One region of the Simplicispira sp. 125 genome, then DNA from elsewhere that is predicted to be linked to it. Evidence: predicted binding sites of a transcription regulator. Region 1 holds the regulator's gene; the other holds the start of a gene.
What was found. The regulator FNR, encoded in region 1, switches genes on or off when oxygen is low (the NO sensors DNR and NnrR bind a similar motif). The targets are predictions, from matches to a motif close to TTGATNNNNATCAA.

Region 1 (7,238 bases):
AAGGTGTTATAGGCCACCGGAGCGCGCATATCGGGTGCCCAGGCTCCGTTGTTGGGCGTGCCCACGGTCGTGCCCAGGCCGTTGGTGGCCGACGAATTGCCCGCTGCGTTGGCATAGCTCGAGTTGCGGTTGGCGTCGTCGTGGTAGTAATCCACGCCGGCCAGGATGTCGTGCTTCTTGCCACCCCAATTGAACGAGTGGGTGTAGTCGCTTTGCAGCTGCGTCATCGTGCTGTCGCCGATGCGGCCTTTGGAGGTGCGCGTCAGCGGCGTGCTGGCGTTGATCTGGTCGAGAGCGGTGATGGGCGTGCCAAAGCGGATTACGCTGGCCAGCAGGTCGCGCTCATACTTGCCGTGGCGCAGGCGCGTCTGCAGCTCGCCACCGTCGCCAAAGCGGTGAATGTGGCCCAGCGTGACGTACTGCGACGAGGTGTTGAGGTGGTCGCTGGCCAGGCCGTAGTAGTTTTTTGCCGGAAGTGTGGGCACGATCTTGCCGTTGTCGTTGATCCACGGGCTGTTGTAGCTGGGGCGGCCTTTGACATCCAAGGCGTACAGGCCGATAGAAAACTCATCGCGCGTGCCGATCCCCCAGGCAAACGTCGGCGCTATGCCGCGCTTGTCCTGCTTGGCACCGTCGTTGTCGGAGTCGTGTACCAGGGCGTTGAGGCGCAGTGCGGCGTTCTCGCCGGTCTTGAAGTTGAAGTCACCGGTGAGGCGGTTTTCCTTGCCGGTGCCCAGGGTGTACGAGACTTCGTGCTGGTCGATCAGCAAAGGCGCCTTGTTGACCTGGTTGACCACGCCGCCGGTCGAGCCCTTGCCAAACAACATGGAGGCCGAGCCCTTGAGCACTTCGACGCGGTCGAGGTTGAAGGTGTCGCGTTCGTACAGTGGAGCATCCTTCATGCCATCGGTGTAGATGTCCCCCGCCTGGCCGAGCGAGAACCCGCGCAGGCGCACGTCTTCTTCACCCGTTTCGCCGGACTGGAAGGTCACGCCCGCCGTGGTGCGCAGCACTTCGCGGAAGTCATCCTGGTTGCGGTCGTTCATCAACTTTTCGGTGAATACGGTGACCGATTGCGGGATGTCGCGGATGTCCTGATTTCCCTTGCCCACGGTAGTTTTCTTCACCCGCACGGTGTCCTTGCTCTGGATCTCCGCCGTGTCTTTCACGGTCACCGTGGACAGGGTGGCCGCGTTATCGGTGGTTTGGGCCCAACTGCTCATGGACGCTGCGAGCATCAGTGCGCCCAGCGGAATCAGGGCCTTTTCAGCAGCAGGGGAATATGCGTTGTGCAAAAGCGTTGCGGAACGCTGCTGCGTGGGTTTCTTTGCCAAAGTGGCCTCCGTTGGTTGGAAATGCAATGGACACCGCAGAAGGTGTCGCCAAGGTGGAGCGCTAGGCAGTGGCTGGCAAAGGCGTGGCTGTGCGGGTATCGCGCACAAGGATGTTAAATCAAACGATAGTCATTATCATTCGTGTTGATGTATTTTCGCCACAGGATCAGATCAAACAGACGAAAAAAAGCCGGCAAAGCCGGCTTTGGGGAGCGCAGTCGCTCGTTATTTCACGTGCTTGCCAATCAGGCCGGCCATTTCGAACATGGACACCTGGGGTTTGCCAAAGATTTCCTTGAGCTTGGCATCGGCATTGATCATGCGTTTGTTGGCGGCGTCCTGCAGGTTGTTGGCCTTGATGTAGACCCACAGCTTGCTGATGACCTCGGTGCGTGGCAGCGGTGCTGCACCCACGACAGCCGCCAGGGCGGGGCTGGGCGTCAGGGCTTTCATGAACGCGGCGTTAGGGGTGCGCTTCTTGGCGGGAGCAGCGGTCTTGGCAGCAGCGGCTGGTGTGGCCGGGGCTTTTTTTGCAGTTGCCATGTTGGGAATTTCCTTGTTGGGATGGGTCAATGCACCAGCGAAAACCTGCTTTTCCACTGGCATACGGAATGCTACTGGTAAAAAATCGGCTTTCCAAGCGGGTTCAGGGTTTTTTTGCTTCGCCATGTTGCAGCATTGCGATGGCGGCGCTTTTGTGGGCGCGCTAGTGACAGGCTTGCTGGCTATTGACGATGCGTTTGAGGGCATCGGGGCTCAAAATACGCACATGGCGCTGCTTGACCTCGACAATGCCTTCTTCCACAAATTTTGAGAAAGTGCGGCTCACGGTCTCAAGTTTCAGGCCCAGGTAGCTGCCGATTTCTTCGCGCGTCATGCGCAGCACCAACTCTGACTGCGAGAACCCGCGTGCATGCAGGCGCTGCACCAGGTTGAGCAAAAAGGCGGCCAATCGCTCTTCAGCGCGCATGCTGCCCAGCAGCAACATGACGCCGTGCTCACGCACGATCTCGCGGCTCATGATTTTGTGCACGTGGTGCTGCAGGGCGTTGACTTCGCGCGACAGTTCTTCAATGCGGTCGAAGGGCATGACGCAGACTTCGGCGTCTTCGAGGGCCACTGCATCGCAGGTATGGTGGTCGTTGACGATGCCGTCCAGGCCGATGATCTCGCCGGCCATTTGAAAGCCTGTGACCTGGTCGCGCCCGTCCTCGGTCGCTACGCAGGTCTTGAAGAAGCCTGTGCGGATGGCAAACAGCGAGGTGAACTGTTCGCCATTGCGGAACAGCGTGGTGCCACGCTTGATCTTTCGCCGTACCGCCACGACATCGTCAATGCGCTTGAGTTGTTCGTCGTTCAGACCCACCGGCATGCACAATTCACGCAAATTGCAGTTCGAACACGCAACCTTGAACGCCTGGGGTGTCATGTGAACGGGTACCTGTCCGGTTTCAGACAGAGCGCCCGACGACTCGTCGGCATGGGATGCGGGGACGATGGAGATGCGGGTTGGGGCTGACATAAGTCAAATTATCACCCATTCTGCATTTTTGCCAGAACAGAGCCAGTAGCTCCAACAGGTGCTTGACCAAAATCAAGATTCGAGCCGCTAATCTGGGGCACATTAGAAAAGCCAGCTAGGAACCTAAATGACTGTTGTAACCCCTGAATTGCTCACCCGGTTTGATGTATCGGGACCCCGTTACACCTCGTACCCCACCGCTGACCGCTTTGTTGATGCCTTCGGTGAGGACGAATACGTGCTGGCCCTGCAGCAGCGCAGGCAAAGCGCCGTGGGCAAGGCCTTGCCCTTGTCGGTGTACGTTCACATCCCGTTTTGCGAGTCGCTGTGCTATTACTGCGCCTGCAACAAGATCATTACCAAGCACCATGATCGTGCTGATGTGTATCTGCGCTATTTGAACCGCGAGATTGAGTTACACACGGCGCACTGCGGCGTGGGCCAGGTGGTCAGCCAGATCCACTTGGGTGGCGGCACGCCCACCTTTCTCTCCGATGAGGGGCTGCGTGACCTCATGGGCATGCTGCGCAACCATTTCACTTTGGTGCCCGGCGGTGAGTATTCGATCGAGGTCGACCCCCGTACCGTGGATGCAGATCGGCTGGCCCTGCTGCACGAACTGGGATTCAACCGCCTGAGCTTCGGTGTGCAGGATTTCGACCCTGAAGTGCAGAAAGCCGTGCACCGCATCCAGCCCAAGGAGCAGGTTTTTTCCCTGGTCGAGTCGGCGCGCTCCATTGGCTTTGATTCCATCAACGTCGACCTGATTTACGGCTTGCCCAAGCAAACCCCTGATTCATTCGACCGCACGCTGGCGCAGGTAGCCGAGTTGCGCCCCGACCGCATTGCGCTGTATGCCTACGCCCATTTGCCCGAGCGCTTCAAGCCGCAACGGCGCATTGTGTGGGCAGACCTGCCCATGGCATCGGCCAAGGTGTCGATGCTGTCGCGTTCGCTGGAGGCATTCAGCGCAGCGGGCTATGTTTATGTGGGCATGGACCATTTCGCACTGCCGGACGATGCGCTGGCCATCGCCAAGCGCCAGGGGCGTCTGCACCGCAACTTCCAGGGTTACAGCACGCAGCCCGACTGCGACCTGATTGCCCTGGGGGTTTCTGCAATTGGCCGCGTGGGCGCTACCTATAGCCAGAACGCCAAAACCCTGGACGACTATTACGATCGGCTCAACCAGGGCCACCTGCCGGTGGTACGCGGCCTGGCGCTGACGCGCGACGACCTGGTGCGCCGTGCCGTCATCATGGCTTTGATGTGCCAGGGAGAATTGCTTTTTGAACCCATGGAGCAATCCTGGCTGATTGACTTTCGCACTTACTTTGCCACCGAGTTGGAGCAGTTGAAGGAGATGGAGGGGCAAGGCCTTGTTGTCCTGGGTCCTGAGGGCATCGAAGTGACGGCAATGGGTTGGTACTTTGTGCGGGGCATTGCCATGGTGTTTGACCGGTATCTGCAAGCCGACAAGAACAGAGCGCGGTTTTCCCGCATCATCTAAACCCCATGTTGGCTTCCTTGGCCTCGACTGCGTTGCTCATGGGGCTCGCAGGCGGGCCTCATTGTCTTGCCATGTGCGCCGCGCCGTGCTCTGTCGTGACCGGCCAGGCGCTGCCGCAGGTGCCTGACCAGGCGACCGAACATACACTGCATTGGCTGCCCCGCCCGGGCGGTTTGGCCCGCAGACTGGTGGCATACCACAGCGGGCGATTATTAGGCTATGCGGCCGTGGGTGCGTTGGCTGCCATGGCCATGCAGAGTCTGGCGTGGATGACGCAACACACGGCAGCGTTGCGCCCGGTCTGGACGTTCATGCATGTGGCCGTGCTCGCCTGGGGCCTGATGATGGTGCTGCAGGCACGCCAGCCGGCATGGGTGGAGCAGGCAGGACGCAGCGTGTGGAATCGTGTCCGGCCATTGGTGCAGGCGCCGGGAGGCGTGTTTGTCACCGGATTTCTATGGGCCTTGATGCCTTGCGGGCTGCTGTATTCGGCCTTGCTGGTGGCGGCCCTGAGTGGTGGCGCGTGGCAGGGAGCGCTGAGCATGGCGCTGTTTGGCGTGGGTAGCGGCTTGTGGTTGTTGGCTGGCCCGTGGCTGTGGCAGCACTTGCGTGTACGCATGAATGTCCTGCGCGCCAGTTGGGGGACCCGGTTTGCGGGTTTCTTGTTGATGGCTGTGGCCTGCTGGGCCTTGTGGATGGACCTGGTATACCGGCCGTCGCTGATCTGTCAGTAATAGAAACCGCGTTATCTCAGTCCTTTTGTGGCGCAAAAGCGCCATTGGGGCGATGTCAGCAAAAGTATCTCCAGATGGCTTGATAATGGGGCGCGCATTCCTTTCACGGGCCTTTTCCGCGACGCACCTCTGCAATGGATGACAACACCGCCATACCTATCGCCATAGACCAATTGCGTATTGGTATGTACATCCAGCTCGGACTGAACTGGATGAGCCATCCTTTTCCCGTCAGCAGCTTCCGCATTGCCTCAGAGTCCCAGATCGAGATTCTGCGCGGATTGGGTCTTGCAGAAGTCCGCTACGTTCCTGCCAAGAGCGATCCTGCCCCCGCTACAGCGCTACTAGAGAAGGCGGCGACGTCCCTTGATCAGCGCCAGCAAAAAAATGGCACGGCGTCGGCCAGCCCTGCGACAGAGCAGGAAGATTCGGCCCTGCGGTTGCGGTTGCAGTTGCTGGAGCAGCATCGTCGGCTGGACGCCTGTGACCAGCGGTTCATGGCGGCCACGCGCAACTACCGCAAGCTCGTCGAGAAGGTGGAGGGCGGGCCTATGCTGGCGCGTCTTGAAAGCGAGGCGCTGGTCACCGACTGTGTGCAGGAGTTACTGCAAAACACGGAATCCGTGATCAGTCTGCTGTCCGAGGGCGTGGGCGAGCGCAATGCCTTGCATCCGGTCAACGTCATGGTGCTTTGTCTGCTGATGGGCAAGGCGCAAGGACTGTCGCCCGAGGGCATGCAGGACCTGGGTATGGCCGGGTTGTTGCATGACATCGGCAAGATGCGCTTGCCAGAATCCGTGAATGGCCCGCAGGAGGGGATGACACCGGCAGAGCAGGCCCGCTACCGCAGCCATGTGGGTGAATCTGTGCGTCTGGGCCAAAGCATGGGTTTGTCCAGCGGCGTGCTGCTGGCCATTGCGCAGCACCATGAAATGGCCGATGGCAGTGGTTTCCCCCTGCGGCTCAAGGGCGAGGAGTTGTGCCAGGCGGGGCGTACCCTGTCGTTGGTGAATCACTACGAGCGTTTGTGCAACCCGGGTCGCACAACCCCGGCCCTGACGCCCCATGAAGCCCTCTCCGTCATGTTTGCGCAGCAAAAAGGGTATTTCGATGCCGTTGTGCTGGGCACCTTCATTCGAATGATGGGCGTGTATCCCCCGGGCTCGGTGGTGCAGCTGGTCAATGACCGCTATGCCATGGTGGTGTCGGTCAATTCCTCGCGGCCCTTGCGCCCCCGGGTGATCGTTCATGATGACCGCGTCCCCCGGGACGAGGCACTGATTCTGGATCTGGAAAGCATGCCTGAACTGGGTATTCGTCGCAGTCTTCGTCCCTCGCAATTGCCCCGGGAGTCACTTGAATATTTGTCGCCGCGCAAGCGCATTTGCTACTTCTTCGAAAGAGCCGTAGACCAGGCTGCTGTCGGGGAACGGGTGTGAGCTGCGGCGCGCAAGAGAGTCTCTGGCAAGCTGCGTTTGACGGATTGCAAGAAGCTGTCTGGCTGGTGGATGCATGCGCGCGCACCATCGTTTTTGCCAACCAGCGTGCCGCGCAGCTGGTGGGTTTGCCCAGAGCCGCCCTGATAGGCGTGCCGGTGGAGCGTCTGGCGGCTACCCCCGAAGACCAGTGTTTCTGGTCCGACACTGAAGAGGTGCTGACCCAGGGCATTCATTCCATGACCAGCCTGCTGCGGGGCGACGGCCAGTTGGTTCCGGTCGAGCGCAAGGTGGTGCCGTTCCGTGCGGAGGGAGCCCGGGTGTTGCTGCTGGTCAGCATGGTCGATTGCAGCGCCCGCCAGGCGGTCGAACGCGACCTGGAGACCTTGCTGGCAGAGTTGCGCGCCACGCTGGATTCGGCTGCCGATGGCATGCTGGTCTGCGGGCTGCACGGGGAAGTACGGGCTTTCAACCAGCGCCTGGTACAAATATGGGGCATGCCCCAAGAACTGCTGCTGCAACGCAATGACGACCAGGTGCATGCCTTTCTGGCCTCGCGCGTACGGCATCCTGATACCTACCGGGCTCGGCTGGAAGCAATTGCCACAGACGCTCAGGGGCAGAGCCAGGACGTGATCGAACTGCAGGGTGGCCGGCTCTTGGAGCGGCGCAGCGTGCCCCAGTGGAGCCATGGCGGGGTGA
Region 2 (7,238 bases), 3.5 Mb from region 1:
GTCGATTTTTTGCGTAAAAATAAACATATCAAGGGCCTCATGTCGATGGCGTCGACACGAGGGAGGGGCGCCATGACCGAAGACCAACTCGAACAAGAAACCCTGGCCTGGTTACAAGACCTGGGCTACGCGGTGCGCAGCGGCTTCGACATCGCCCCCGATGGCCCGAACCCACAGCGGGCGAATTACCGCGAGGTGCTGCTGCTGGGCCGCCTGCGCGAAGCCATGGCGCGGCTCAACCCCGGCATGCCTGCCGCCGCGCGTGAAGACGCGGTGCAGCAGGTGCAAAACCTGGGCTTGCCTGCGCAGCTGGCGGCCAACCGGGCGTTTCACAGGCTGCTGGTGGGCGGCGTGCCGGTGCAGTACCAGCAGGGCGGTGAAACGCGGGGCGACTTTGCGCGGCTGGTTGATTGGGCGGATGCATCGCGCAACGAGTTCTGGGCGGTGAACCAGTTCACCCTCAAAGGCCCGCACCACACGCGCCGGCCCGACATTGTGTTGTTCGTCAACGGCCTGCCGCTGGTGCTGCTGGAGTTGAAAAACCCGGCCGACCAGGAGGCCAGCATCTGGAAGGCTTACGACCAGATTCAGACCTACAAAGAGCAAATCCCCGACCTGTTTCAGTTCAACGAGGTGCTGGTGATTGCCGATGGCAGCGAGGCGCGCCTGGGCTCGCTCTCGGCCAACGCTGAGCGCTTCATGCAGTGGCGCACGATTGACGGCGTGCAGCTCGACCCGCTGGGCCAGTTCAACGAGCTGGAAACGCTGGTGCGCGGCGTGCTGGCGCCGCAATACTTATTGGACTACCTGCGCTTTTTTGTACTGTTCGAGGACGACGGCCAGCTCATAAAGAAGATTGCCGGCTACCACCAGTTCCATGCGGTGCGCGCCGCTATTGGGCATGTGGTGGCTGCGTCGCGCGAGGGGCTTGCTACCAGCCAGCGCGGCAAAGGCGGCGTGGTGTGGCACACGCAGGGCAGCGGCAAAAGCATCACCATGACCTGCTTTGCCGCCCGCGTGATGCAGGAGCCGGCGATGGAGAACCCCACCATCGTTGTCATCACCGACCGCAACGACCTCGACGGCCAGCTGTTTGGCGTGTTCAGCTTGGGCGCCGACCTGCTGCGCGAGCAGCCGGTGCAGGCCAGCACGCGCCCGGCCTTGCGCCAGCTGCTGGCCAATCGGCCGTCGGGCGGCATTGTGTTCGCGACCATCCAGAAGTTCATGCCGGGCGAGGACGAGGATGTGTTCCCGGTGCTCTCCGAGCGCCACAACATCGTGGTGATTGCCGATGAAGCGCACCGCACGCAGTACGGGTTTGAGGCCAAGCTCAAGACGCGCAAGCAAAATTTCAAGCCAAATGTGCCTCTAGCGCTTGATGCACAAGCGCAAGCAGCTACTAAAAGCATAGTGACCAGCGATGCTGGCAGCAGCGCCGTGCATGCCGAGTTTGCTTCGCCCGAATACACCACGCACTACCAAGCCGGTTACGCCCAGCACCTGCGCGATGCGCTGCCCAACGCCACCTTCGTCGCGTTCACCGGCACGCCGGTCAGCAGCCAGGACCGCGACACGCGCGCCGTGTTTGGCGACTACATCCATGTCTACGACATGCAGCAGGCCAAGGAAGACGGCGCCACGGTGGCCATCTATTACGAAAGCCGTCTCGCCAAGCTGCGACTCAAAGACGACGACCTGGCCCTGCTCGACGCAGAAGTGGACGAGCTGGCCGAGGACGAAGAGGAAAGCACTCAGGCCCAGCTCAAAAGCCGCTGGGCCGCATTGGAAAAAGTGGTGGGCGCCACGCCGCGCATTGCCAGCGTGGCGGCCGACCTGGTGGCGCATTTTGAAGAGCGGAGCAAAGCCCAGGACGGCAAAGCCATGGTGGTAGCGATGAGCCGCGACATCTGCGTGCACCTGTACGATGAAATCGTGCGCCTGCGCCCCGACTGGCACAGCGCAGACCCGGAGCAGGGCGCCATCAAGGTGGTGATGACCGGCAGCGCCAGCGACAAGGCTTTATTGCGAGCGCACATCTACAGCGCCCAGGTCAAAAAGCGGTTGGAAAAGCGCTTCAAGGACCCGGCTGACCCGCTGCGCATGGTCATCGTGCGCGACATGTGGCTCACGGGGTTTGACGCGCCCTGCGTGCACACCATGTACGTGGACAAGCCCATGAAGGGCCACAACCTGATGCAGGCCATTGCCCGCGTGAACCGTGTGTTCAAGGACAAGCAGGGCGGCCTGGTGGTGGACTACATCGGCATCGGCAACGAGCTCAAAGCCGCGATGAAGGAATACACCGCGAGCCAGGGCCGAGGCAAACCCACGGTGGACGCACACGAGGCGCTCTCCTTGTTGTTCGAAAAAATGGACGTGCTGCGCAGCCTGCTGCACGGCTACGACTGGTCAGGTTTTTTGACGGGCGGACACAAGGCCCTGGCCGGGGCGGCCAACCATGTGCTGGGGATTCGGTCAGCCAACAAAGACAGCCAGCAAGACGGAAAGCGCCGCTTTGCCGACGCGGCGGTGGCCATGGGCCAGGCATTCAGCCTGTGCTGCACGCTGGACGAAGCCAAGGCGCTGCGCGAAGAGGTGGCATTCTTCCAGGCGGTGAAAGTGATTTTGACCAAGCGCGATGTGACGGCGCAGAAACGGACCGATGCGCAGCGCGACGCAGCCATCCGCCAGATCATCAGCCAGGCGGTGGTGAGCGAGCGCGTGGTGGATATTTTTGACGCCGTGGGGCTGGATAAGCCCAACATCGGCCTGCTCGACGATGAATTTCTGGCCCAGGTGAAAAACCTGCCCGAGCGCAACCTGGCCGTGGAGCTGCTGGAGCGCCTGCTAGAAGGTGAAATCAAGGCCAAATTTGCCACCAACGTGGTGCAGCAGCGCAAGTTCTCAGACTTGCTGACCAGTGTGATCGCGCGTTACCAGAACCGCAGCATCGAAACGGCGCAGGTGATGGAAGAGCTGGTGGACATGGCCAAAAAGTTTCGCCAGGCGGCGGGCCGGGGCGAGGCGCTGGGCCTGTCTGAAGACGAGGTGCGCTTTTACGACGCCCTGGCCAACAACGAGTCGGCCGTGAAAGAGCTGACCGACGAAACCCTGAAAAAGATCGCCCATGAACTGACCGACAACCTGCGCAAGAACATCACCGTCGACTGGAGCCAGCGCGAGAGCGTGCGTGCCAGCCTGCGCCTGATGGTCAAGCGTATCTTGCGCAAATACAAATACCCGCCAGATTTGCAGGACGCGGCCGTGGAGTTGGTGTTGCAGCAGGCCGCGGTGCTGGGTGAGAGCTGGGCCGCTTGACACAAGGCACGCCGCTGTCGGCCCCCAGTCCTACGCGCAGAGCGGGCGATGCCGCACACGCGGCGCCCGGGGGTGTTCTTAGCATGGTGGACAGGGGTTCAGCGCTTCGGCGCCGGGGCCTCCGGCCCTTCCAACACTCTACGGACACCTATCACCATGAAATCCATGCTCAAGACCTGTGCGGCCCTCGCCGCAGCCTCCGTTCTGCTCGTCGCCTGCGGCGGTGGCAATGACGACGACCCTACCCCCAGCAACGAACCCGGCGTGCTGACCGTGACCAACGCCACGCTCTCCGGCCTCAACGGTATTTATGGCAATGGTGCGTTGAACCTCACCGCCGTGGACCAGGTCAACCCGATTGGCTCGGTGCCCGAGTTGTGCACCTTCCGTTTTGACGGGGCCAACAAGGTGGGCTCTCCGGCCACGGCGTTTGGTGACATCCGTTATCGCTCCGGTGCAGTCGACGGCATCTACCAGGCCTTTCTGACCTTTGATGGCAAGGAGTACGCCAGCACCGAAGCCACCGACTCGTCTGTGCTGCGCGAGAGCGACCAGGTGCGCTTCAGCGGCAAGACGCTGACCGCCACCGATGGCTCGGCTGCCACGCTGCGCGTGACCGGCATCGTGCCCATGCGGCCGAACCGCCCTCTGGGCTGCTGATCGCGGTCCTGCGCTCTCTCCCGTTGTCGGGATCATCTCCTCCGTTCTGGCCTTTTCCCTGGCCGGACTGGGCCCCGCTGCCCCGGCAGCGGGGCTGTTTTTGTGGTGCGCGGCCTGCGCACCGTCACAATGGCGTGTGGCTCTTGCTGACCGCTGACACCCATGCCCCCGCCCCTTTCCGCTGAACACACCGTGGTCTGGCTGCACCCCGGCGCCCCACCCAAACCGCCCGAAGGCGCGCCGTGCAACGGCTGCGGCCTGTGCTGCCTGACCGAGCCGTGCCCGCTGGGCATGCTGGTCTCGCGGCGCAGGCGCGGGGCCTGCGTGGCCCTGCGCTGGAGCGATGCGCAGCAGCGCTACCTGTGCGGCATGCTGTCAGACCCCGGCGGCGTGACCGGGCTGACCCATCCCTGGGCAGTGCGTGCCCTGGCCGCGCTGGCCCGGCGGTCGATTGCCGCAGGCGTGGGCTGCGATGCGCAACTGCGGGCGCAGTTGCCCGAATAGCGCAATACTTCTCGATTGCTATATTAATAATAGCTGTCAGCGCTTGATGGTATTGCGTAATACCTGCTTTTTACATAAATTTTGAATGGTGCCTCAAGTCGTTGCCCGGTGGGTAACACTGGTGCGGGCAGGGGTTTGATGGCGGTATTGAATATCCATTTCTAATGAATCTTAGAATCCGGCGCACAGCCTCTTAGCACATGCGTCGTTATGGAGGTTTGAAGTACATCAACAAAAACCGGCGCACGCCAGCGGAAAGGAAACCCACCCATGGACAGCGCGATACTGAGTTTGCTGGGGGCTTTTCTGCTCTCGATCATGGGGCTGTTTGTCTTCATCTGGTCGATGCGCAAGGGCTTGCTGGTCGAGAATCCCCGGGCGGCATCGGTCATCTTTGCGCCGGGTGAGTTGGGCAAGGTCGACGATCCGGCGCTGCAGGGTGGGGCGCAAGAGCGCCTGCAGGGCGCTGCCGCTGCCCCGGGCGAGAGCGACCACGTTGCCGACCCGGACGAGCTGCGCCACCGCATCGAGGCCGACCACTCCACCGCGTTCCCGGTGTTCATGTTCATTGCGTTTGCCTGCTTCTGGCTGGTGCTCGGCTCCCTGGCGGGGCTCACCGCGTCGCTCAAGCTGCACATGCCCGACTGGATGGTGGGCGAGGCGTGGCAAACCTTTGGGCGCATCCGCACGGTGCACCTCACTGCCGTGCTGTATGGCTGGATCACCAATGCCGCGCTGGCCGTCATCATCTGGCTGCTGCCGCGCCTGCTGCGCACGCATCTGGTGGGCGCCATGTGGGTGATGCTGGGCGGTGCGCTCATCAATACCGGCATTGCCAGCGCCATTGGCGCCATCGGCTCGGGCTGGACGGACGGCATGGAATACCTGGAGATCCCATGGCAGATCGGGCTCTTCATCGTCGCCGGGTTCGTCTGCATCATTGGCCCGGTGCTCTACACCCTGGTCAACCGCAAGGTCGAGTCGCTCTATGTCACGGTCTGGTACCACGTCGCGGCGCTGCTCTGGATTGCGCTGCTGTTCATCGTTGCCAAGCTGCCCGGCGTGCACACCGGCGTGCAGCAGGCCACCACCAACTGGTGGTACGGCCACAACGTGCTGGGCCTGTGGTTTACGCCGGTGAGTGTGGGGGCCATTTACTACTTCTTGCCCAAAATCATCGGACGGCCGGTGCGCTCGTACAACCTGTCCATCCTCGGGTTTTGGACGCTGGCTTTCTTTTACGGCCAGGTGGGCGGCCACCACCTGATCGGCGGGCCCATTCCGGGTTGGCTGACCACCTTGTCCATTGTGCAGAGCATGATGATGATCATTCCCGTGGCGGCCTTCACCATCAACATGGCCGGCACCATGTGGGGGCGCATGCACCTGGCGCGCTATTCGCCCACGCTGCGCTTCATGATGTTTGGCGGCTTCATGTACATGCTGTCGTCGCTGCAGGGCTCGCTGGAGGCGCTGCGCAGCGTGAACCAGGTGGCGCATTTCACGCATTTCACCGTGGCACACGCCCACCTGGGGGCCTATGCCTTCGTCACTATGGTGCTGTTTGGTGCCATCTACTTCATGCTGCCGCGCGTGCTGCACTGGGAGTGGCCGTATCCGCGCCTGATCACGCTGCAGTTCTGGCTGGCGGTGGTCGGCATCAGTATCTATTTCGTGGGCCTGTCCATCGGTGGCTGGCTGCAGGGCCTGGCCATGCTCGATGCCTCGCGGCCCTTCATGGAGTCGGTGGCGCTCACCGTGCCTTACCTGCAGTGGCGCAGCGTGGGGGGCTCGCTGATGGTGCTCAGCCACCTCGTCTTTGTCGGCCATTTCCTGGCCATGGCGCTGCGCTTTGGCCCCACACGTACCGGTGCGGCCCTGTTCACGCCGCCTGCCAAGGGCATGGAGTTCGCACATGGAGAATGAAGTCAAACTCGCTGCCGGTGCCATGGTGGCGCTGGCTGTCGCCACGGCTGCACTGGTCGTCATGCCCTATATGCAGGTGCGCGACATCACGCCGCCCGAAGGCCTCAAGCCCTACAGCAGCGCCGAGCTGCGCGGGCGGCAGGTGTACATCGCCAATGGCTGCGTGTACTGCCATACACAGCAACCGCGCGACCGCAACCTGGGGCCCGACGGCGAGCGCGGCTGGGGCCGGGCATCGGTGCCGGGCGACTATTTTTACGACAAGCCGCACCTGCTGGGCAGCATGCGCACCGGGCCTGACCTGTTCAACATCGGCGCACGCCAGCCCAGCAAAGACTGGCAACTGGGGCACCTGTACCAGCCCCGGGCCTACGTGCCGGGATCGATCATGCCGTCGTACCCCTATCTGTTCGAGACCAAGGCCGCAGCGGAGCCGGGCGACGAGGTGGTCAAGCTTCCGCCCGGCCAGACCCCTGCCGGGCAGGTGGTGGTGGCACGGCCCGAGGCGCTGGATCTGGTGAAGTACCTGCAGGGCCTGAACCACACCTACCCGGTGCTGCCGCCCGCCGTGCAGGCGGCCCCGGCCGCGACGGCACCCTCTGCAACCGCTGCACCACCCGCGTCCTGAACACTGCGAGGCCCCCATGACCCAAGAATCCGATACCGACCACCGGGCCCAGGAGCGCGAAAACGCCGAACCCGAGGAGCGCATCCGTCCCGTGCCGCTGGCCGCGGCTGCCATCACCCTGGCCATGGTGCTGTTTGGCGTGGTCTACATCTTCATCTCCGATCCCTTCGGCAACGCCAGCCTGGGTGACCGCCGCACGGTA

Region 2: a site for FNR is predicted at 4,701-4,714, ahead of C8D04_RS17790 (cbb3-type cytochrome c oxidase subunit I). Genes of this name have one in related genera too.

Annotation. Positions count from the first base shown of each region.
Region 1 covers NZ_QEKM01000001.1:341,347-348,584, forward strand. The annotation lists gene C8D04_RS01635 (TonB-dependent siderophore receptor) at 1-1,223, opposite strand, end outside; gene C8D04_RS19170 (SWIB/MDM2 domain-containing protein) at 1,560-1,877, opposite strand; gene fnr (fumarate/nitrate reduction transcriptional regulator Fnr) at 2,041-2,763, opposite strand; gene hemN (oxygen-independent coproporphyrinogen III oxidase) at 2,984-4,366, shown strand; gene C8D04_RS01655 (sulfite exporter TauE/SafE family protein) at 4,372-5,100, shown strand; gene C8D04_RS01660 (HD domain-containing phosphohydrolase) at 5,235-6,539, shown strand; gene C8D04_RS01665 (EAL domain-containing protein) at 6,536-7,238, shown strand, end outside.
Region 2 covers NZ_QEKM01000001.1:3,803,410-3,810,647, forward strand. The annotation lists gene C8D04_RS17775 (type I restriction endonuclease subunit R) at 73-3,318, shown strand; gene C8D04_RS17780 (hypothetical protein) at 3,475-3,978, shown strand; gene C8D04_RS17785 (hypothetical protein) at 4,141-4,482, shown strand; gene C8D04_RS17790 (cbb3-type cytochrome c oxidase subunit I) at 4,753-6,408, shown strand; gene C8D04_RS17795 (cbb3-type cytochrome c oxidase subunit II) at 6,398-7,036, shown strand; gene C8D04_RS17800 (cytochrome c) at 7,053-7,238, shown strand, end outside.